Regions from separate parts of the Isoptericola sp. b408 genome, predicted to be linked through region 2. Evidence: riboswitches for the same ligand, from Rfam matches in the RefSeq annotation. Region 2 holds a riboswitch; each other region holds the start of a gene.
What was found. Region 2 has a riboswitch for cyclic di-AMP ahead of Q6347_RS00900 (D-alanyl-D-alanine carboxypeptidase family protein). Riboswitches for the same ligand answer to the same signal wherever they lie in the genome.

Region 1: another riboswitch for cyclic di-AMP. It lies ahead of Q6347_RS02790 (C40 family peptidase); the one in region 2 lies ahead of Q6347_RS00900 (D-alanyl-D-alanine carboxypeptidase family protein).
Region 3: another riboswitch for cyclic di-AMP. It lies ahead of Q6347_RS12970 (C40 family peptidase); the one in region 2 lies ahead of Q6347_RS00900 (D-alanyl-D-alanine carboxypeptidase family protein).

The regions. Positions count from the first base shown of each region.
Region 1 is NZ_JAUQYQ010000001.1:614,030-621,305, forward strand. Features, by position in the region: gene Q6347_RS02780 (hypothetical protein) at 1-446, opposite strand, end outside; gene clpB (ATP-dependent chaperone ClpB) at 637-3,237, shown strand; gene Q6347_RS02790 (C40 family peptidase) at 3,320-4,663, opposite strand; cyclic di-AMP (ydaO/yuaA leader) riboswitch at 4,668-4,811, opposite strand; gene Q6347_RS02795 (septum formation family protein) at 5,106-5,798, opposite strand; gene Q6347_RS02800 (anaerobic ribonucleoside-triphosphate reductase activating protein) at 5,845-6,555, opposite strand; gene Q6347_RS02805 (ribonucleoside triphosphate reductase) at 6,545-7,276, opposite strand, start outside.
Region 2 is NZ_JAUQYQ010000001.1:190,163-197,438, forward strand. Features, by position in the region: gene Q6347_RS00885 (polysaccharide deacetylase family protein) at 19-1,419, shown strand; gene Q6347_RS00890 (acyl-CoA dehydrogenase family protein) at 1,465-3,195, opposite strand; gene Q6347_RS00895 (ketopantoate reductase family protein) at 3,268-4,218, opposite strand; cyclic di-AMP (ydaO/yuaA leader) riboswitch at 4,359-4,525, shown strand; gene Q6347_RS00900 (D-alanyl-D-alanine carboxypeptidase family protein) at 4,545-5,486, shown strand; gene gtfA (sucrose phosphorylase) at 5,499-7,031, opposite strand; gene Q6347_RS00910 (DUF2180 family protein) at 7,225-7,276, shown strand, end outside.
Region 3 is NZ_JAUQYQ010000004.1:312,021-319,296, reverse strand. Features, by position in the region: gene Q6347_RS12980 (universal stress protein) at 1-92, opposite strand, end outside; gene Q6347_RS12975 (C40 family peptidase) at 294-1,136, opposite strand; cyclic di-AMP (ydaO/yuaA leader) riboswitch at 1,139-1,303, opposite strand; gene Q6347_RS12970 (C40 family peptidase) at 1,566-2,363, opposite strand; cyclic di-AMP (ydaO/yuaA leader) riboswitch at 2,366-2,529, opposite strand; gene Q6347_RS12965 (metal-dependent transcriptional regulator) at 2,665-3,366, opposite strand; gene serC (phosphoserine transaminase) at 3,406-4,533, shown strand; gene Q6347_RS12955 (MFS transporter) at 4,576-5,889, opposite strand; gene Q6347_RS12950 (hypothetical protein) at 5,974-6,441, shown strand; gene Q6347_RS12945 (LCP family protein) at 6,578-7,276, opposite strand, start outside.

The sequences.
Region 1 (7,276 bases), 420 kb from region 2:
TCGCTGAGGTCGAAGACGCCGTCCACGACGAACTCGTCGCCCTCGCGGGTGACGGAGAGCTCGTCCTCCGCGCCGCCGGCCATCTCGGAGATCGGCTGGTCGGTGAACGTGACCTCCACGCCGGTGTACTCGCCGTCCGAGTACGGCTGCTCGGTGGACCCCTCGGGCATGCCCTCGGTGAACGAGTCGCCCCCCTCGTTGGACATGTCCCACAGCTCCTGGGGGTCCATGCCCATCGACTCGGCGAGCTCGTCGGAGAAACCCATGATCACGGTGCCGGACGCGGTGTCGTCCTCGTGCAGGGTCATGTCCCAGTCGACCTTCATGCAGCCGCCCAGGGCGAGCAGGCCGACGGTCGCGAGCGCCGCGACGGAGGCGCGCCGCAGCGGGTGCCGGCGACGGGGGCGGTCCGTGGCGGGCGCGTGGACGGGCGTGATGGTCCTCACCGTTCCAGCATCGCCGACCGGGCGGGGACCGGCACCCCGGCCCCGGGTCGCCCGGCAGGATTCACCCGCGGTGCCGGGCGACGTCCCATCAGCGCCGACCCTCGCGTGGCGACGCAAAGTTGAGCGGAATAGACTCAACTCTGCGGAGGTTGACCTCAGCAGTCATCACGACCCCGGACCCGGAGGATCCATGGACACCAAGTTCACGACGATGTCGCAGCAGGCGATCGGCGACGCCGTGCAGTCGGCATCGGCGGCCGGCAACCCGCAGCTCGGGCCGGCCCACCTCCTGTCGGCGCTGCTCCAGCAGACCGGCGGGGTGGCGGTCGGTCTGCTCGAGGCGGTCGGTGCCAACCCCCAGCAGATCGGGCAGAAGACCCGCGCGGCCCTCGTCGCGCTGCCCACCGCCAGCGGTGAGGGCGTGGCCCAGCCCTCGCCGTCCCGCGCCATGCAGACCGTGCTGAGCACCGCGGCCCAGGAGGCCGAGGCGCTCGGCGACGAGTACGTCTCCACCGAGCACCTGCTCATCGCGGTCGCCGCCGGCCGCTCGGCCGCCGCCCAGGCCCTCACCGACGCCGGCGCCACCGCGGACGCGCTGCGAGCTGCCCTGCCCGCCGTCCGCGGCTCCGGGAAGGTCACCAGCCCCAACCCCGAGGGCACCTACAAGGCCCTGGAGCAGTACGGCACCGACCTGACCCAGCAGGCCCGGGACGGCCGGCTCGACCCGGTCATCGGCCGGGACGCCGAGATCCGCCGGGTCGTGCAGGTGCTGTCCCGCCGCACCAAGAACAACCCCGTGCTCATCGGCGAGCCCGGTGTCGGCAAGACGGCCGTCGTCGAGGGGCTGGCCCAGCGCGTGGTCGCCGGGGACGTGCCCACCTCCCTGCAGGGCAAGCGGCTCGTCGCCCTCGACCTGGCCGGCATGGTCGCCGGGGCCAAGTACCGCGGCGAGTTCGAGGAGCGGCTCAAGGCCGTCCTGGAGGAGATCACCGCCTCCGACGGCGAGGTCATCACCTTCATCGACGAGCTGCACACCGTGGTCGGCGCGGGCGCCGGCGGCGAGGGCGCCATGGACGCCGGCAACATGCTCAAGCCGATGCTCGCCCGCGGCGAGCTGCGCATGGTCGGCGCCACCACGCTCGACGAGTACCGCGAGAACATCGAGAAGGACCCCGCCCTGGAGCGGCGGTTCCAGCAGGTGTTCGTCGGCGAGCCCTCCGTGGAGGACACGGTGGCGATCCTGCGCGGCCTCAAGGAGCGCTACGAGGCCCACCACAAGGTCACCATCGCCGACTCCGCGCTGGTCGCCGCCGCGGCGCTGTCCGACCGGTACATCTCCGGGCGCCAGCTCCCGGACAAGGCGATCGACCTGGTCGACGAGGCCGCCTCCCGGCTGCGCATGGAGATGGACTCCTCCCCGGTGGAGATCGACGAGCTGCAGCGCGCCGTCACCCGGCTGGAGATGGAGGAGGTCGTCCTCAAGGACTCCGACGACACGGCCTCCCGGGACCGGCTGGAGAAGCTGCGCGCCGACCTGGCCGACCGCCGCGAGGAGCTCGCCGCCCTCACCGCGCGCTGGGAGGCCGAGAAGGCCGGCCACAACCGGGTGGGCGACCTGCGCGCCCGCATCGACGAGCTGCGCACCGAGGCCGACCGCCTGCAGCGCCAGGGCGACCTCGAGTCCGCCGCGCGCCTGCTCTACGGGGAGATCCCGCAGGTCGAGCGCGAGCTCGTCGAGGCCGAGCAGGCCGAGGCCTCCGAGGAGGCGGCCGAGGAGGCGGCGCACGAGACGCCGATGATCGCCGACAAGGTCGGGGCGGACGAGGTCGCCGAGGTCGTCTCGGCCTGGACCGGCATCCCCGCCGGCCGCATGCTCCAGGGGGAGACCGAGAAGCTCCTGCACATGGAGGACGTGCTCGGCGAGCGGCTCATCGGGCAGCAGGCGGCGGTGCGCTCCGTGTCCGACGCCGTGCGGCGCTCGCGGGCCGGGGTGGCGGACCCCGACCGGCCCACGGGGTCCTTCCTGTTCCTCGGGCCGACCGGTGTCGGCAAGACCGAGCTCGCCAAGTCCCTGGCCGAGTTCCTCTTCGACGACGAGCGCGCCATGGTGCGCATCGACATGTCCGAGTACTCCGAGAAGCACTCGGTGGCGCGGCTGGTCGGCGCACCCCCCGGGTACGTCGGCTACGAGGAGGGCGGGCAGCTCACCGAGGCCGTGCGCCGTCGGCCCTACTCCGTGGTGCTGCTCGACGAGGTGGAGAAGGCCCACCCCGAGGTCTTCGACATCCTGCTGCAGGTGCTCGACGACGGTCGCCTCACCGACGGCCAGGGCCGCACCGTCGACTTCCGCAACACCATCCTGGTGCTGACCTCGAACCTCGGCTCGCAGTTCCTCGTCGACCCGGTGATGGACCAGGAGGCCAAGCGCGAGAGCGTCATGACGGCGGTGCGCACGGCCTTCAAGCCCGAGTTCCTCAACCGGCTGGACGACGTGGTCCTCTTCGACGCGCTGTCCCTCGACGAGCTGGGACGGATCGTCGAGCTGCAGGTCGCGGCGCTCGCCCAGCGGCTGGCCGACCGGCGCATCACGCTCGACGTGACGCCGTCCGCTCGCCGGTGGCTGGCGGTCGAGGGGTACGACCCCGCCTACGGCGCCCGCCCGCTGCGGCGGCTCGTCCAGCGCGAGATCGGCGACCGGCTGGCCCGCCGGCTGCTGTCCGGCGAGACGGCCGACGGGGACACCGTCGTCGTCGACCGGGTCGAGGGTGCCGAGGGGCTCTCGCTGGCCTGATCGTCGCCGGGACGACGACGGCCCCGCCCTCCGTGCGGAAGGCGGGGCCGTCGGGCGCTCGCGGCGCCCGGACCGGTGCCGGTCAGATGCGGATGAACCGCGGGCTGCTCTGCCAGATCTGGCGCTTCACCACGCCGACGCCCGGACGGGCCGACTCGATGATCCGGCCGTTGCCGGCGTAGATCCCGATGTGCCCCGGCGAGTAGACCAGGTCGCCCTGCCGGGCGTTGCTGCGCGAGACGCGCGTGCCGAGAGAGGCCTGGGCCGACGACGAGCGCGGCAGGGTCTTGCCGATCGCCTTCTTGTACACGTAGGACGTGAACCCCGAGCAGTCGAACCCGGTGGCGGGCGACGTGCCGCCCCACGAGTACCGGTGCCCGATGTAGTTGTGGGCGACCCGGACGACCTTCTGGCCGCGGGTCATCTTCGGCTTGACGTGGACCTTCCGGTACTTGGTCGACTTCTTGAGTCCCTCGGCCCGGGCCGGCACCCCGACGACGCGGATCCTGTTCTTGCCCAGGTCGTACTTGCCGAGCCCCGGCCGGAACCGGACGACCCCGTACTTGTTGGTCTTCTTCACGGCGACCTTGTCGCCGGAGATGAACAGGCGCACGCGGCCCTGGACGGGCTCGCCCCACTTGCGCAGCTTCACCGTGTACTTCGGGCGGGTGTGCCACTTGCCCTTCGTGGCCGTGTGACGGCTCTTGGAGACGTACATGTTGGTCGTCGCCTTGGGCTTGATCCACACCCTGCGGTGCTTCGTCACCTGCTCCAACCCGGTGGAGGCGGCCGGCGCGACGACGACGCGGATGCCGTTGCGGCCGACGTCGTAGTGGGAGAACCCGGGGCGGAAGTGGATCGTGCCGTCCCCGTCGAGGCTCTTGACCGCGACCTTGGTGCCCTGGACGTAGAGCCGGACCCGGCCGGCGAACGCCTCGCCGTCCGCGGTCGCGCGGACCGTGTAGCGGGGGCGGGTGTGGCCCTGTCCCTTGCGGCCGGTGCTGCGGGACTTCGACACCGAGACGTCGGGCGTCGTGCTCACGACGACGGGCTCCTCGGTGGCGGTGCCGGTGTCCTCGGCGGCCGGTTCCTCGGTCGGGGTCGTGGTCGTCCCGTCCGTGGTGGTCGTCGGCTCGGGCGACGCGGTGTCCTCGACGACGGGTTCCGGCGTCGGGGTCGCGGTGCCGTCGGAGACCGACGTGTCGGTCGCGTCCGTGGTGGTCGTGCCGGCCGAGGTGGTATCGCCGGCGACGGTCTCGTCCGTGGTGGTCGTGAGCGCGTCGTCGGCGGCGGCCGATCCGGCGCCGGCGACCAGCGTGCCGCCGGCGAGGGCCGCCGTGAGCGTCATGGCGACGGCGGCGTGGCGTTTCCTGGGGGTGCGCACGGCACCCTGCGGGCGCGCAGCATCCAGCGAGGGTGTGGACATGGGGTACTCCTCCAGCCGGCGAGATGAGCTGTCGGGTTAGGCCGAGAAGTGGTGGCCTGCCGCCGATGGACGGCTTCACCCCGAGGGTGGCGCTGACGTCACCCGAAGAACCTGGGTCTCCCGCTGCTGCCGTCGGTGCTCCGGTGGGCCGTCCCGTCGGCAGCACTGGGCACCGGGCCGGTCGCCGCCCGGTCTCCGGGCGACGACAGGACGCTAGCCCCGAAACGGTCGGAGGTCACGGTCAGATAACGGTCACCTCCTGCGCCGATGGTGGAGGCGGTGTGAAGGGATCCGGCGGCGGGACGCTGTCCGACATGACGGACACGGCACGCCGGAACCGTCGGAAACGGCCGTCGACCGAGGGCCGGGATCGGGCGATCGACCCATCCGGGGTGCCGGGGAGGTGAAGATCGGGCACCGATCCGATGACGTTCCCGGCCGCTCAGTCCAGGAGCGAGCCGGTCCGCGTGCCGTCCACGACGGCCACGCACAGCCCCGTGCGGTCCCCGGCGGCCCAGGACTCCTCGCTCGGCGCCCAGACCACCAGCTCGACCCGTGTGGAGTCGTCCGCGCGCGCCTGCGGGCCCAGGAGGTCCGGGGTGCAGCCCCGCGCGGTGCGGGCCGCGGCCTCGTCCGCGCCGGGCCAGACGGCGTCCGCCGACGCGTCGGTGCGCCCGACCACCTCGGCCGCGTGCGGCTCGCCGCACGGCACCACCTCGACGCGTCCCACGGCGCCGTCGGTCGGGGCCTCGGCGAGGCACGAGCCGAGGACGAGCTGCACGGCGTTGACGGTCTGCGGCGCGGTGACGTCGGCCGCGACGGGTTCCCACGCCTCCTCGCGCGTGCTCGTCGTCAGGTAGGAGGCCCCCACGGCGCCGCCGACCACGAGCAGGATCAGGGCGAGGACCGACAGCACCCAGATCCGGGCCCGGCGCCGCGCCGCGGCGCGCTCGGCCGGCGTGGGTCCGGGGGCGCCCCAGCGGGCCCCGGGGTCCACCGGCCGGCGGTCCGATGCGCCCGTCGGTGCCGGGCCGGGGGAGGGACGGGCCGGACCCCGCGTCCCGTCCGGGGCGGGGCCGGACGCCTCCGGGCCGGGCGAGGCGAAGGAGAGGTCGTCCTCGGGGCGCTCGGTCATGGGAGCCAACCTACCGAGCCGGGCGCTCCTTCCGGGTCCGGGCGGTTCAGACCCCCACGCGGCGCTCGACGCCCGGCAGGTCGTCCTCGCGCAGCACGTCGGACAGCCGTCGGCGGTCCAGGCGGCGCACCCACCCGGCCCGTGCGCCGTCCGGTCGCGCCTCCTGCAGCACCCACCGGCGGACGCCGAGCGCGGTGAGGCGCGCGCCGATCGCCAGGACGTCCTCGCGGGTGTGCACGGTGGGGTCGACGGTGGTGCGGATCTCGTGGTCGACCCCGGACTCGACCACGAGCCGGGCCGACTCCCACGCCGCCCGCCCGGACGGTGCCGCTCCGGTGACGAGCTCGTACCGGTCCGGCACCGCCTTGATGTCCAGGCCGACCCAGTCCACCAGGGGCAGCACGCGGGCGAGCCGGGTCGGCCAGGGGCCGCCGGAGTGCACGCCGACCTCGAGCCCGAGGTCGCGGACGTCGCGGCAGGCGTCCGCCAGGCCGGGCTGGAGGGTGGGTTCACCGCCGGAGATCACCAGGCCGTCCAGGAGGCTGCGGCGCTTGCGCAGCAGCTCGAGGACCTCCGACCAGGTCGCACCGGGCCGCCGCCGGGGGTCGATCAGGGAGGGGTTGTGGCAGTAGGTGCACCGCCACGGGCATCCCTGGGTGAACGCGGTGGCGACCAGACGACCGGGCCGGTCGACCGTCGAGAACGGCACGAAGCCGGCGATGCGCAGCGGTGCCCGGGCCGGCGCGTCAGGCGACATCGACGGTCACCGCCGCGGGCTCCCGGGAGGCCGCGGGCTCCCGGAACGGCACGCGCTCGGCGTACTCGCCCTGCTTGCCGGTGTTGAAGGACGCCACGGGGCGGAAGTACCCCATCACCCGGGTCCACACCTCGGTCCCGGCGCCGCAGGTCGGGCAGGACCGCACGTCGCCCGCGAGGTAGCCGTGCGTGGCGCAGATCGAGAACGTCGGCGTCACCGTGAGGTAGGGCAGCCGGTGGTTCTCCAGGGCACGGCGCACGAGCAGCCGGCACGACTCGGCGCCGGACATCTGCTCGCCCAGGTAGAGGTGCAGCACCGTGCCACCCGTGTAGCGCCGCTGCAGCTCGTCCTGGCGGGCGAGTGCCTCGAACGGGTCGTCGGTGAAGCCGACCGGGAGCTGGGTGGAGTTCGTGTAGTACGGCTGCTCCGGGGTCCCCGCCTGCAGGATCCCCGGGTAGCGGGCGCGGTCCTCGCGGGCGAACCGGTAGGTCGTGCCCTCGGCAGGGGTCGCCTCGAGGTTGTACAGGTGGCCGGTGCGCTCCTGGATCTCGACGAGGCGCGTGCGCAGGTGGTCGAGCAGCTCGAGGGCCGTGGCGTGCCCGGCCGGCGTGGTGATGTCCTCGGTGTCGGCGGTGGCGTTGCGGATCATCTCGTTGACCCCGTTGACGCCGATGGTGGAGAAGTGGGCGTCGAGCGTCCCGAGGTAGCGCCGCGTCCAGGG
Region 2 (7,276 bases):
TGGCCGGAGGATCACCCTGTGAGCACCTCCGAGCCGACCGCGCCCGAGCCGCCGGTCCGTCGCCGCCGCGCCCGGTGGTGGTGGATCGGCGCGCTCGTCGTGCTGCTCGCTGCTGCGGTCGTGGTCGCCGGTGAGCTCGAGCACCGTGCCTGGGAGTCGCAGGTCGCCGAGTACGAGGAGGAGGTCGCCCGTCTCACCGACGCCGCCGACACCTCCCGCGGACGCTCCGAGGACGCCTACGCGGACAGCCGCGAGACCCTCACCGCCGCCGTCGAGGACGGCCGGCCCGTGTACCGGCGCAGCGAGGGCCAGGTGGCGGACCCCGCGGTCCGCGAGCCGTTGGGCGCCGCCCTCACGGAGGCGCGGAAGCTGCGGGACGCCGAGGTCAGCTACCCGGTCGAGACCCGCACGGTCGAGGCGGTCACCCGCCCGAACCCGTTCTTCCCGGAGACGTTGCCACAGGTGGAGGTCGAGGTCGTCGACGGGTCGGACCCCTCGCCGGAGGCGCTCGACGACGCCGCCGCGGAGGTCCTGGAGACGAGCGACGCCGTCGCCGCCGCACGCCGCCAGTGGGCCGTCGACGAGCTGCAGCCCGCCGTCGTCCAGGGCCGTGACGCGCTGACGGACCTCACCGCGCAGGACGCCGACCTCGACCTCGGCACCCTCGACACGGCGGTCTCCGACGCCGAGGCGATGCTCGACGCCGGCGTCGACGCCGTGGACCCCGACGAGGCCGTGCGCCTGCGGGACACCCTGCTCGAGACCAGCACGTCCCTGTGGCGCACCCGGCTGGACCAGATCACCGCCGAGCGCCGTGCGGCGGCGCGTGCCGAGGGCGTCGACTGCCGGGTGGACAAGTGCGTCGCCCTGACCTTCGACGACGGTCCCGTGGCGCAGACCGAACGGCTGCTGCGGATCCTCGACCGCAAGGACGCACCGGCCACGTTCTTCATGGTGGGCGACAACGTCGCCAAGAACCCGCAGATCGCCCGCGCCGTCGCCGACGCGGGGCACCTCGTCGCCAACCACTCGTGGAGCCACCCGCAGCTCACCACCCTCGACGACGCCGAGGTGCGCGAGGAGCTGCGCAGCACCTCCGACGCGATCCGCGAGGCGACCGGGTCCACCCCGTTCCTGCTGCGGCCGCCCTACGGTGACGTCGACGGCCGGGTGCGCACGCTCGCGACCCGCAGCGGGCTCGACGTCATGACCTGGAACCTCGACACGCTCGACTGGCAGACCCGCGACGCGAAGGAGACCCGCCGTCGGGTCCGCGAGCAGGTGGAGCCCGGGAGCAACGTGCTGCTGCACGACATCCACGCGACCTCGGTCGACGCCGTCGGCAAGATCATCAAGGACCTGCGCGACGAGGACTACGTGCTGGTCACGGCCGACCTGCTCGTCGACGACGAGGACTGACGCCCCGCCCCGCCCGGCCGGACGACGCGTCGGGACGCGCGCCGGTCAGCGCCGGCGGTGCCGTGCCAGCACCGCCCGGCAGTCGGTGCCGACCGGCAGCACCCCGTAGCCGGCGCCGCGGTCCTCCCCGAGCCGCGCGGCGACGAACGCCTCGGCGCTGCCCGACGGCGCGTGCCGCACCATCAGCGACGCCTGCAGCGCCAGGGCGAGCGACTCGACGACGCGGCGGGCCTGCGCCTGCTGCGCGCCGTCGTCGGACCGGGCGAGCTCGGTGAGCAACCGCTGCGTGCGCGCGACGTGCGCGTCCAGGGTGGGGTGCGCCCCCGCCGTCGTGCCGAGCTCGGCACGGAACGCCTCGACAGACTCCGGCTCGCGCGCCATCGCCCGCAGCACGTCCAGGGCGATGACGTTGCCCGACCCCTCCCAGATGGCCATGACGGGCTGCTCGCGGTACCGGCGTGCCAGCGGGAACGCCTCGGTGTACCCGTTGCCGCCCAGGCACTCCATCGCCTCGAACGCGTGGTGCGGGCCGCGCTGGCACACCCAGAACTTGCTCACCGCCGTGGCCAGACGGCGGAACGCCCGCTCGGCGTCCGTCTCGGCGTCGTACGCCGCCGCCAGGCGCATCGAGGTCAGGGTCGCGGCCTCGGACTCCAGCGCGAGGTCGGCGAGCACGGCCGTCATGGCGGGCTGGTCGACCAGGTGCGCCCCGAACGCGCTGCGGTGGTCCGCGTGCCACAAGGCCTCGGCGACCCCCTGGCGCATGCCGGCCGCCGACCCGTGGACGCAGTCCAGCCGGGTGCGCGACACCATCTCGATGATGGTGCGCACCCCGCGGCCGGGCTCCCCGACGAGATACCCGACGGTGCCGTCGAGCTCGACCTCCGCCGACGCGTTCGACCGGTTGCCGAGCTTGTCCTTGAGCCGCTGGATGCGGAACGCGTTGCGGGTGCCGTCCTCGAGGACGCGCGGCACCAGGAAGCACGTCGGTGACCCGGGCGGCCCGGCGTCCTCGCCTCCGGCCTGGGCCAGGACGAGGAACGCGTCCGACATCGGGGCCGAGCAGAACCACTTGTGCCCGGTGAGCAGGTACGTCCCGGCCGGGCCGGCGGGGACGGCCGCCGTGGTGTTGGCGCGGACGTCCGACCCGCCCTGCTTCTCCGTCATGGCCATGCCGACGAGCACGCCGGGTTTGTCCCCGGGAGCGGCCGGCGTGCCGTCGTAGGCGGACGACAGCAGGCGCGGTTCCCAGACGGCGGCGAGCTCCGGCGCGTGCCGCAGGGAGGGCACGGCCGCGTGCGTCATCGAGACGGGGCACGCATGGCCGGGCTCGACCTGCGAGAACAGCGAGAAGACGGCGCCCCGCACGACGTTCGCCCCGGGCCCCGGCTCCGCCCAGGCGCCCGTGTGCGCCCCGCGCTCGACGGCGGCGGCGAGCACCTCGTGGTAGGCGGGGTCGTACTCGACCTCGTCGAGGCGGCGGCCACGCCGGTCGTGGGTGTGCAGCACCGGCTCGTGGATGTTCGCCCGCTCGGCCGCGTGCTGGAATGCCGCGGTCCCGACGTGCGCCCCGGCCTCGACCAGTCGCTCCTCGCCCCAGTCGCCGCCGAACGCGTGCACCGCCTCGCGCAGCACCGGGAAGTCCAGGTACTCGTTGACGTCGACGCGTTCCGGCGGCTGGTTCACGACCTGGTGGGTGGTGCGGGGTGCCGGCTGACGCTGCGCGGGGTCCGGCGTCGCGACGTCCGGGGTCGTGGCGGGCGGACTCGCGGTCATGGGATCCTCCGTCGTCGTCGACCTCGTCCTCGAGGGGCCGGCTCCAGGATGTCCCCCCGGGGCACCTGCTCGCTACCCAGTGGCGCCGGCTCCCGTCGAGGCGCCCGGTGACGAGGTCGAGGACCGGCCGAGCTCGGTCACCAGCCGCCGGGTGAGGGGTGCGGGGACCTCGTGCCGGTCGGCGGCCCGCAGCACGGCCCCGCCGATGGCGTCGAGCTCCAGGGGCCGCCCGGCCTCGGCGTCACGCTGCATGGACGAGCGCGCCTCGGGCGGGAACGTGTCGTAGAAGCGCAGGGCCGTCTGGCTGGTGTCGGGACCGCCGCCGGCCCGGCCGATCGCGGCGACCTCCGCGACGAGCGCCGCGAGGGTGTCGCGACGCTCGGTCCGGAGCGTCCCGATCGGCTCCCCGTGGTAGGTCGTCAGCAGGGCGAAGGGCGCGAGGAGCCCGAGCTTGCCCCACAGCATCGCCCCCTCGTCGTCGCGGACCAGCGTGGTGACCCCCGCGTCCCGCAGGATCGTCGCCGCGGCCTCGAGCCGGTCGGGGGGCGCGGTGCTGCTGGCCAGGTCCACCTCGACGAAGGGGCTGCCGTGCACGATCCGCCCGGGAGCGGTCCGGGTGGACTCGACGCGGATGACACCGGCGGCGACGGACGCCGGCGCGAACCGCTCGCGCAGGGCGGCGACGTGCTCGACCCCGTTGAGCAGCGGCACGACGAGCCCGGCGGCGACGTGCTCGGCGGGGACCCGGTCCAGGGCCTCCGGCAGCGACGGGTGCTTGACGGCGACCAGGCACAGGTCGACCGGCTCGCGCAGCTCGGTGTCCGCCTCGACCTCGGCCGAGAAGTCCCCGAAGAAGCCGCTGGTGACGCGGAGGCCGTCGGAACGGAGGGTCGACGCCGTCTCGGGGCCGGCCAGGACGATCACGCGATGGCCCGCCCGGGCGGCCAGCGCTCCCACCAGCCCGCCGACGCCCCCCGGGCCCAGCACGGCGATCGTCGAACGACGTGACGTCCGTTCCGCCATCGTCCACCTTCTTCCTGCGAATCGGGTCAGAGGTTGGTCAACGTAGCGCACCCGTGATCTACCCGTGACAACTCGCGGCGGGAGGGATAGTGTCCAGGCAGCTCACACCCCAGGTGAGATGTCCGAGGCGGGCGCCGAGCCCTGTCACCGCCCCGGAGCCGGACGACACGAACGACAGGGACGGGGGACCCACTCTCGGGCACCACGGTGCCCTCGGGGTGAAGCCGTGCAGGGACGCCCTGCCGGCCGGGTCAGTCTCCGACCCGAACCCGACAGCTAACCCCGCAGGCGCCAGGAGAATGTTCGATGCGACCCCGCACCGCCCGATGAGGCACACGCGCGACCTGCCCGCGCTCCCCGACGCGACCGCACGACCCGCACCCACGAGGGCACGTGCCAAGGGACGACACACCGCGAGCCACGCGGCTCGACGCCGCCGCACCGGCCCGACCTGGTCCTCGCTCGCGCCCACGAGCTGGCCGCTGAGCATCGGCCTGGGCCTCGCCGTCACGATGGCGACCACGACCGGCATGGCCGTGGCCTCCAACACGACCGAGCTGCCGCGCGCCACGAGCCCGGAGGCCGCGCCCTCCGGCGTCCGCGCCCCGGGTGACGCCGCCGCCGACCTCGCGGCCGTGACGAGCGCCGCGAAGCAGGCGGCCCTGCTCGCCGACCGTGGCCAGGCCGCCTCCCGGAACGCCGACCGGGCCGCGCCGACGACGTCCCGCGCGGCCGGTGGCTCGGTCGGCGGCACCGTCGTGCCGGCGGACGCCACGATGTCCGCGGAGAAGGTCGCCCTGTCCGTCGAGGCGGCGCCCGAGCCCCCGCCGCCGCCGCTGCCCGGCTGCGACGGCTACGCCAGCGGCACCGGGTCCAACGGGTACGTCCCCGAGAGCGAGATGTGCACCCTGTGGGACGGGACCACCCGGATCCGCGCCGACGCGGGTGTCGCCCTCGCCCGGCTCAACCTGGCCTACCGCGTGGTCTTCGGCGAGAACATGTGCATCACCGACGGCTACCGGAGCTACTCCGCGCAGGTCGCGACCAAGGAGGCCAAGGGGTACCTGGCCGCCACGCCCGGCACCTCGAACCACGGGTGGGGTCTGGCCGTGGACCTCTGCCCGGAGACGTACTCCGGCAGCCGCTACGACTGGCTCCGCGCGAACGCGCCGGCCTACGGCTGGGACAACCCCGACTGGGCGATCTACGACAAGTACGAGCCGTGGCACTGGGAGTACACGGACGCCGTCACCGAGATGGGCGGCTGAGACCGGACGATCTCAAGGCCCCACCGGGCCGCCGAGGTCGTCCGGGGTGAAGGCGGCGAGGTCGACCGACGCCTCGCCCCGCCCACCGGAGGACCAGGTCAGGGTCCCGGCGCCGCTGGCCAGGTCGACCTCGAGGACCGCGACGGCGTCGGGCACCTCGACGCCGCGGCGCTCCATGCTCAGCACCGTGCCGTGGAGCGTCGCGTCGACGTCGCCGTCGAACGCCGGGAACGTGTTGCGGAACCGGCACAGGGCCAGCATCCGCCGCACCACCGGCGTCTCGAGCGCGGCGTCGATCTCCTCCGCCGTGTAGTGGTGGCGGTTGATGTCCCGCCCCACGCCCGTACGCTGCAGGAGCTCGACGTCGTTCTCTCCCGCCAGCAGGCCGACGTAGTAGACCTGCGGGATGCCGGGCGTGAAGAGCTGGAGCGCTCGCGCGGCGAGATAGCGCGCGTCGTCGCGGCCGAGCGCGTCGTAGAAGGTCGAGTTCACCTGGTACAGGTCGAGGTTCGACGCCGCGGCACCCGTCGCCGCGGCCGACGCACCGCCGGTCCGCTCGTGGATCCCCTCCACGAGGGCGTCGATCTGGGCCGGGTCCAGCAGGCCGGGGCGATCCGGCTCCCCCGGTTCGACGGTCTGGTCGGGGCCGACGTCGATGACCCCGATCCCGTCGTGGGTGTCGAGCACCGTGACGGCGTTGCGGGGACGTTCACGCAGCCAGTCGAGCAGCGCCGTGCCGTCGCCGGTGTACAGCGCGTGCAGCACGAGCGGAGGCAGCGCGAAGTCGTAGACGAGGTCCACCTCCCGCGCGATCTCGATCTGACGCCGGTAGTAGGAGTGCACCTCGACCAGGACGTCCACACCCCGCTCCCGCGCCCGTGCCGCGAAGTCCGCGATGAAGGCGAAGGTCTCGGGCGTCATGAAGCACGTGCTGCCCGGCGTCTTGACCGCGTACCCGACGGCGTCGAGGCGCACCTGGCGCACCCCGGCCGCCGCGACCGTGTCGAGGATCGAGGTGAGGTAGTCCTGGCCGAGCTCGGAGCTCAGGTCGATGTCGATCTGCTGGGGCGTGAACGTCGTCCACACGTAGCGCAGCGCGTCCCCGAGCCGCAGCGCCGTGAACGGCAGCCCGGGCCGGGGCCGGTAGATGCGGGCCAGCTCCTCCTCCCGTGCGCCGTCCGGGAAGACCGACGACATCGTGAGGAACATCGGTGCCCACGGCGAGGCGTCGCCGTGGGCGACGACGTCGCGGAACGCCGCGGAGTCGGCGGAGACGTGGTTGACGATGAGGTCGACCATCACGTCGTGGGTGCGGGACAGGTCACGCACGTCGTCCCATGTCCCCAGGCGCGGGTCGACGGCCGTGTGGTCGACGGGGTCGAAGCCGGCGTCCGCGCCGTCGAAGGGCGTGTAGAACGGCAGGACGTGCACGCCCCCGAACGACTCGGCGACCTCGTAGCGGCGCAGGAAGCGCGCCAGCCCCCGCAGGTCGCCGCCGAGCCGGTCGGCGTAGGCGATGAGCTGGACCTGGTCCGCGGTTCCCATGCGCTCACCCTCCGTCGGGTCCGCCGGCGTGTTCCTCGCCCGCCATCATGCGGCACCCCCGGCCTCCACGCCCACCGTGCACACCTCGTGCGTGTCACCCGGACGCTGGGAGAATGGGAGGACACGACCCGCGGGGCCCCGGACGGCCGGCAGCGAGCGCGACGGAGCCTCGACACGTACCAGGAGATGTCCCATGAACTGTTTCGAATGCGCCACCGAGCACCAGGCCACCACCCCGGCGGTCA
Region 3 (7,276 bases), on a different contig from region 2:
ACACGTGCCGCGTACGCCGCGGCCCAGTCCAGGGCGTGCATGCTCGCGTCGGAACCGTCGACCCCCACCAGGACGACCTCAGGACGTGTCATCTCGCGCCTCCCGTCTGCGTCCGGACCTCGCCGTCCGGCATCCGCCTGGTTCAAGCCTAACGAAAGCGCCCCGCAAGACGCAGCAAAGGCCGCCCGGCGACACCGCGTGGCGCGCTCGGGGGCCGGGCCGTGCCCGGACGCACGACGCCCCGGCACTCACGAGGAGTGCCGGGGCGTCGGGGCGGACGGTCGAGGCGTCGGTCAGCCGGTGACCCGCAGGAAGGTCGGGCTGGACTGCCAGAGGCTGGACTGGCGGACGGTCCAGCCGCCGGGGCGCGTGGCCTCGATCTGCTGGCCGTTGCCGATGTAGATCGAGATGTGCCCCGGGGACCAGATGAGGTCGCCCGGCTGCGCCGACGACTGCGAGATCTGCGTCGTGTTGGACGCGCTGAGGATCGCGCTCGAGGAGTGCGGCAGCGAGACGCCGACCTGCGCGTACACGTAGGTCACCAGGCCCGAGCAGTCGAACCCGGACGGCGAGGCGCCGCCGACGACGTACGGCGTGCCGAGGTAGCGGGCCGCGATGGACACGACCTGCGAACCCCGCGAGCTGTCGGCCGTCGGCGTCGAGGAGCTGGAGCTGGAGCTCTCGGTCGAGCTCGACGAGGACGAGGACGACGACGAGGACGAGCTCGACGTCGACGTGGGCTCCCGCTCGGCGGAGCGCGAGGTGGTCGTCTCGCGCACGGGCTCCGGCTCGGGCTCGGGCTCGGGGGCCGCCTTGATGTCCGCCTTCTCGGCGATCTTCGGCGTCACGCGCTCGACCTGGACCTTGGCACCGGAGTCGACGGTGACCACGGGCGCGGACTCCAGGGCCTCGCGGGCCTGGTCGGTCAGCGAACCGAGGTCCACGGTGCTCAGCTTCTTGGCCGCGTCCGAGTCCACGGGCGCGGCGTGCGCGGCGGTGGCGCCACCGATCGTGGAGACCAGCAGACCGCCGGCGGTGGCCATCACGGCAGCACGACGGCTCGCGGCTGCAGATGGTGCGGTGATGGGGCGGCGGGCGGCCAGGTGCCGACCGCGCGTCGTGGTGCGTGCGTTCACGTCTTCCCTCTCCTGTCCGCCTACGAAGTCAGCTGTCGGGTTCGGGTGGGAGAAATCACCCGGCCCCACGGTTCGGACGAACCGTGGGACTTCACCCCGAGGACACCGTGTCCGGTGCCCGAGAGTGGGTCCCCCGCCCCTGCCTAGGGTCTCGGTTCCCGACCGGCGGCAGGGCTCGGCGTCCGGTCGAGGTCCGGCAGACTGCTCCACCGGACGCGAGAACGGTATCTGATACACGCCCCGATGTCACGTTTCGATCACGATCTGCGGCGATACACGTCCGAGGGGCCCGCAGAGGGCACTGCGCCCCCCGCTGAGTCCCTCGAGGGGTGTCCGGCGTCCGGGACCCCCGGGAGCACCTCGCGGCACGACAGAGGGCCCTGCCGCGCTCTGCGCGCGACAGGGCCCTCGGCACGAGGTGCCGGCGTCTCAGCCGACTCGGATGAAGGTCGGGTTGGACTGCCAGATGTTCCGGAACTGGATCGTCTTGCCCGGACGCGGGGCGTCGATCTGCGTGTTGCCACCCGCGTAGATGGAGATGTGGCCCGGGGTCCAGATGAGGTCGCCCGGCTGCGCGGCGGAGCGGGAGACCACGCTGCCGGCGTAGCGCTGGTCCGAGGACGACCGCGGCAGCGAGATACCGGCCTGGGCGTACACGTACTGGGTGAACCCGGAGCAGTCGAAGCCGGACGGCGTGGTGCCACCGGAGACGTACGGGACGCCCACGTAGCGCGAGGCGATGGAGACGATCGTCGACCCGACGGCGGAGTCCGGCACGGCCGTGGTGGCCGAGGAGGACGTCGTCGTCGAGGAGGAGGAGGACGAGCTCGAGAGCGACTCGCGCTCGGAGGAGCGCGACGGCGCCGCCTCGCGCACGGGCTCCGGCTCGGGCTCCGGCGCGGCCTTGATGTCCGCCCGCTCGACGATCGTGGGCGTCACGCGCTCGACCTGGACCTTGGCCTCGGCGTCGACGGTGACCACCGGGGCCGCCTCGAGCGCCTGGCGCGCCTGGTCGGTCAGCGCACCCAGGTCCACGGTGCTCAGCTTCTTGGCCGCGTCCGCGTCCACCGGCGCCGCGTGGGCGGCGCTCGCGCCACCGATCGTGGAAACCAGGAGACCACCGGCGGTCGCCACCACAGCAGCCCGACGGCCTGCGGCCGCGGAGGGGGCCGCCATCATGGGGCGGCGTGCGGCGCGGTGCTTACCGCGCATGCTGCGAGCAGTCACGTTCAACCTCTCCGTTCGCCTACGAGGTCAGCTGTCGGGTTCGGGTGGGAGAAAACACCCGGCCCCGCGGTCCGTACGAACCGTGGGACTTCACCCCGAGGACACCGTCACCGGTGCCCGAATCGTGGGTCCCCCGCCCCTGTCGTGCGGTCATCCGTGGGAACCAGGACGGTGACAGGGTTAGGCGCCCGTCCCGGTACTCGCGCGAGACACCCGCGCGAGCGAGTCTGACCGTACCGGAACCTCCCCGCCGATGTCACGCTCCGGTCACGTCTCGCGTCCGATGCGTCGCGTCGAGATCTCAGCGGGCTGCGACGAAGAGGTGCTTGGCCAGCTCCTCCGGCAGCTCCAGGGCACCGTCACCGTCGACCAGACGGACGACGAAGTCGTCGCCGGCGCGCTCCACCTCGATGCTCGCGCCCGGGAAGAGGCCCGCGTCGGACAGCCGCAGGAGGAACTCGTCGTCGACCTGGACCGGCTCGGCGATGCGGCGCAGCACGACCGTCGCGGAGGCGTCGGCCCCGGACTCCAGGTACAGCGGCAGGGACTGCACGCCCTCGAGGAACGGCAGCTCCTCGTACTGCTCCCCCAGCTCCGACAGCCCCGGGATCGGGTTGCCGTACGGGTCGTGGTGCGGGTGGTCGAGCAGGGTCACCAGCCGACGCTCGACGAGGTCGCTCATGACGTGCTCCCACCGGCAGGCCTCGTTGTGCACCTGCGGCCAGTCGAGCTTGATGACGTCGGTGAGCAGACGCTCGGCCAGACGGTGCTTGCGCATGACCCGCACGGCCTTCTCCTGACCGTCGGCGGTCAGCTCGAGGTGCCGGTCACCGGTGACGACGACCAGACCGTCCCGCTCCATCCGCGCGACCGTCTGGGAGACGGTCGGGCCCGAGTGCCCCAGACGTTCCGCGATCCGGGCGCGCAGCGGCGTGATGCCTTCCTCACCCAGCTCGTAGATCGTCTTCAGGTACATCTCGGTGGTGTCGATCAGGTCCGTCACGTCCGCTCCCGTCTTGAGGCCCGGGCCTAGTCTATTCGCATGACCCTCCAGATCCCCGCGTCGATGCTGCCCTCCGACGGCCGCTTCGGCTCCGGCCCCTCCAAGGTGCGCACGGGCCAGGTCGAGGCCCTCGTCGCGGCCGGCGACCCGGCACGCCCGGTGCTCGGCACGTCGCACCGGCAGGCGCCGGTCAAGGATCTGGTGCACCGGGTGCGCACGGGCCTGACCGAGTTGTTCGACCTGCCCGCGGGGTACGAGGTGGCCCTCGGCAACGGCGGGTCGACCGCCTTCTGGGAGGTCGCCACGGCGTCCCTCGTCCGACGGCGGGCCCAGCATGCCGTGTTCGGGGAGTTCGGGGCCAAGTTCGCCGCCGCCACCGCCCGGGCACCCTTCCTCGACGACCCCGAGGTGGTCGAGGCCGCACCCGGGACGGTGGCCCACCTGACGCCGTCGGACGCCGTGGACGTCTACGCCACCCCGCACAACGAGACCTCGACCGGGGCGGTCGCCCCCGTGCGCCGCCCGGGCGGCCCCGACCAGCTCCTGCTGACCGACGCGACCTCGGGTGCGGGCGCGCTGCCGGTCGACCTGCACGAGACCGACGTCTACTACTTCGGCCCGCAGAAGGCCTTCGCCGCCGACGGCGGCCTGTGGCTGGCGCTGTGCTCCCCGGCGGCCGTGGAGCGCGCCCGGGAGGTGGAGTCGTCCGGCGACGGCCGGTGGGTGCCGGAGTTCCTGTCGCTGACCACGGCGCTGGAGAACTCCCGCCAGGACCAGACGCTGAACACCCCCGCCGTCGGGACGCTGGTCATGCTGGCCGACCAGGTCGAGTGGCTGCTCGAGCACGGCGGGCTGGACTGGTCCGTGCGCCGCTGCGAGCGCTCGGCGCAGGTCCTGTACGGCTGGGCGGCGGCGACGCCGTGGGCGACACCCTTCGTCACCGACCCGGCGGAGCGCTCCCCGGTGGTGGGCACGATCGACCTGGACCCGTCGGTCGACGCGGGGGCCGTCGTCGGGCTGCTCCGCGACCACGGGATCCTCGACGTCTTCCCCTACCGCAAGCTGGGCCGCAACCAGCTGCGCGTCGGCATGTTCCCCGCGGTGGACCCGGACGACGTCGCGGCGCTCACGGAGTGCATCACCTACGTGGTCGACCGGCTCGGCTGACGAGGCTGACGGGGACGGCGAGCGCGGCCGGCGCGCCCGACGTCAGGCCGGCCGGGCCTGCTCCGCCGGGACCGGCTCGTCCCCGGCCGGGACCGGCGGGTCGAGATAGACGACCTCGAGGTGCGGTCGGCGCAGCAGCCGGTAGCGCACCGTGACGCGCCAGGACCGCATCGCCCAGACGGTGGCCGCGAGCGCCACGGCGAGGGTGGTGATCGACCCGACGAGGATCGACCAGCGCGGCCCGAACGCCTCGCCGATCCAGCCGACGACGGGTGAGCCGATCGGCGTGGAGCCGAGGAACACCATCATGTAGAGGGCCATGACCCGCCCGCGCATCACCGGGTCGATCGAGGTCTGGATGGTGGAGTTGGCCGCGGTCATCATCGTCAGCGCGGACAGGCCGACCGGGATGGTCGTGACGACGTAGAGCCAGTAGGTCGGCATGAGGGCGTTGACCGCCGTCGCGACCGCGAAGGCGAAGGCCGCACCGATGACGAGCCGCACCCGCGGGCGCTCGCGCCGGGCGGCGAGCAGCGCGCCGGTCAGCGACCCGATCGCCAGCACGGAGCCGAGCAGCCCGAACTCGCCGGCGCCGCGGTCGAACTCGACCCGCGCCATCATCGCGCTGGTGAGCTGGAAGTTGAGGCCGAAGGTGGACACGACGGCCATGACCACCATGATCACGACGATGTCGGAGCGTCCCCGCACGTACCGCAGACCCTCGAGGATCTGCCCCTTGCCGCGCGGTGCCCGGTCCTTGACCCACATGGCGGCGGGGCGCATGAGCGCCACGGCCGCGATCGTGGCGGCGAAGGTCAGGCCGTTGATGACGAACACCCAGCCGGAGCCGACGGCGGCGATGAGCAGGCCGGCGGCGCCCGGTCCGACCAGTCGGGCGGCGTTGAAGGACGCGCTGTTGAGGCCGACGGCGTTGGACAGCCGCTCCGGGGGCACGAGCTCGGCGACGAAGGCCTGGCGCACGGGGTTGTCGAAGGCGGTCGCGACCCCGAGGCCGAGCGCGAAGGCGTACACGTGCCAGAGCTCGGCCGCGCCGGACAGCACGAGCACGCCGAGGCCGAGGGCCAGGACGCCCATCGCGCCCTGCGTGGCCATGAGGAGCTGCCGGCGGGGCAGCCGGTCGGCGAGCAGCCCGGTCCAGGGGCCGATCAGCAGGAACGGCAGGAACTGCAGGGCGGTGGTGATGCCGACGGCGACGCCGGAGTCGTCGGTGAGGTCGGTGAGCACCAGCCAGTCCTGGGCGATGCGCTGCATCCAGGTGCCGATGTTGGCGACGAGGGCAGCGCCGAACCACAGGCGGTAGTTCGGGTAGCGGAGGGAGGAGAAGGTGGCACTCATCAGCGCCCGGGTCAACCATCGCACGGCGAGATGTATTCCCCCGGGGGTTCAGTCCGGTTCGTCCGTTCCATTACCCTGTCGCGGGTGCGCACCGAAATGACTCTTGCAGACACCCTTCACACCCTCGGCCTCCTCGGCGGCACGACCCTGCCCCGCTTCGTCACCGACGTCGGCGGCCGGGGCGACGTCCTCGAGGTCGTCGCCGACGCCCGTGCGGTGAACAACCTCCCGGGCCCCCTCAAGATGGCGACGCGGCTGGTCCCGGCCGTGCGGACGCGACTGCGCGTCGAGGAGTTCGACGGCGGCGTCGCGGTGCTGAGCGTCGACGCCTCCGCGGGCGGGCTGCCCGCCCACAAGCTGCTCGGCCTGGCCAAGAGCCGGATCGAGTCGGTGCTGGCCGCCAAGGGCCTGCCGCCCGGCTCGGTGGAGATCCGCCCGGACGCGCGCATCGCGCTGGACGTGCAGCGTCTCGTGGCGCACCGCTACCCGGGCACCACGGTCACCAACATGACCTTCGCCGACGGGCAGGTCGCGGTCGACACCGCGGCCTGAACCACCCGGCCCGCCCGCTCCGCCCCGCTCGGGGCTGTGGGCAGGAAAGATGCCGCCTCGCACCGGTGCGAGGCGGCATCTTTCCTGCCCACAGCGGGGGGACGCGCGGAGCGGGCGGGGCCGCCGGCCGGACGGCCTACTTGACGGTCGCGGGCAGCAGCTCGAGCTCCTCGCCGTGCTCCTCGATGAACGACATCGCCTCGCCGTCTCCGATCGCCGTCATCAGCTTCGTCATCGGGTCCTCGTCGAGGACGACGATCGACTGACCGTCCGCGGAGCGACCGACCCCCTCGTACGGCACGGTCATGAACACGACGTCGTTGGTGGAGATCTCCGAGGCCTGGTCGAAGAGCTCCTGCATGCGGTCGATCGTCAGCTCGTCGTCCGCAGCCACCGACTCGCTGACGGTCTCGAAGAACCGGGTCATCTTCACGGGGTCGCGGCGGTTGTTGTTGACCTTGCCGAGGATGGCCCGCATCCAGTTCTGCTGACGCTGCACCCGCCCGAAGTCGCCGTTCGACAGCCCGTACCGCTGGCGGGTGTAGGCCAGGGCCTCCTCGCCGCTCATCATGTGCACGCCGGCGGAGAAGAAGACCTCGTCGCCGTCGCCGATGTCCTCGGGGACGCGGATCCGGACGCCGTCCAGCGCGTCGGTCATGCTCACGAACGAGTCGAAGTCCGTCACCACGAAGTGGTTGATCCGCACGTCGGTGAGGTTCTCGACGGTCTGGATCATCAGCGACGGCCCGCCGTAGGAGAACGCCGCGTTGATCTTCGCCTGCCCGTGGCCGGGGATGTCGACCCAGGAGTCACGCGGGATGGAGACGACGACGGC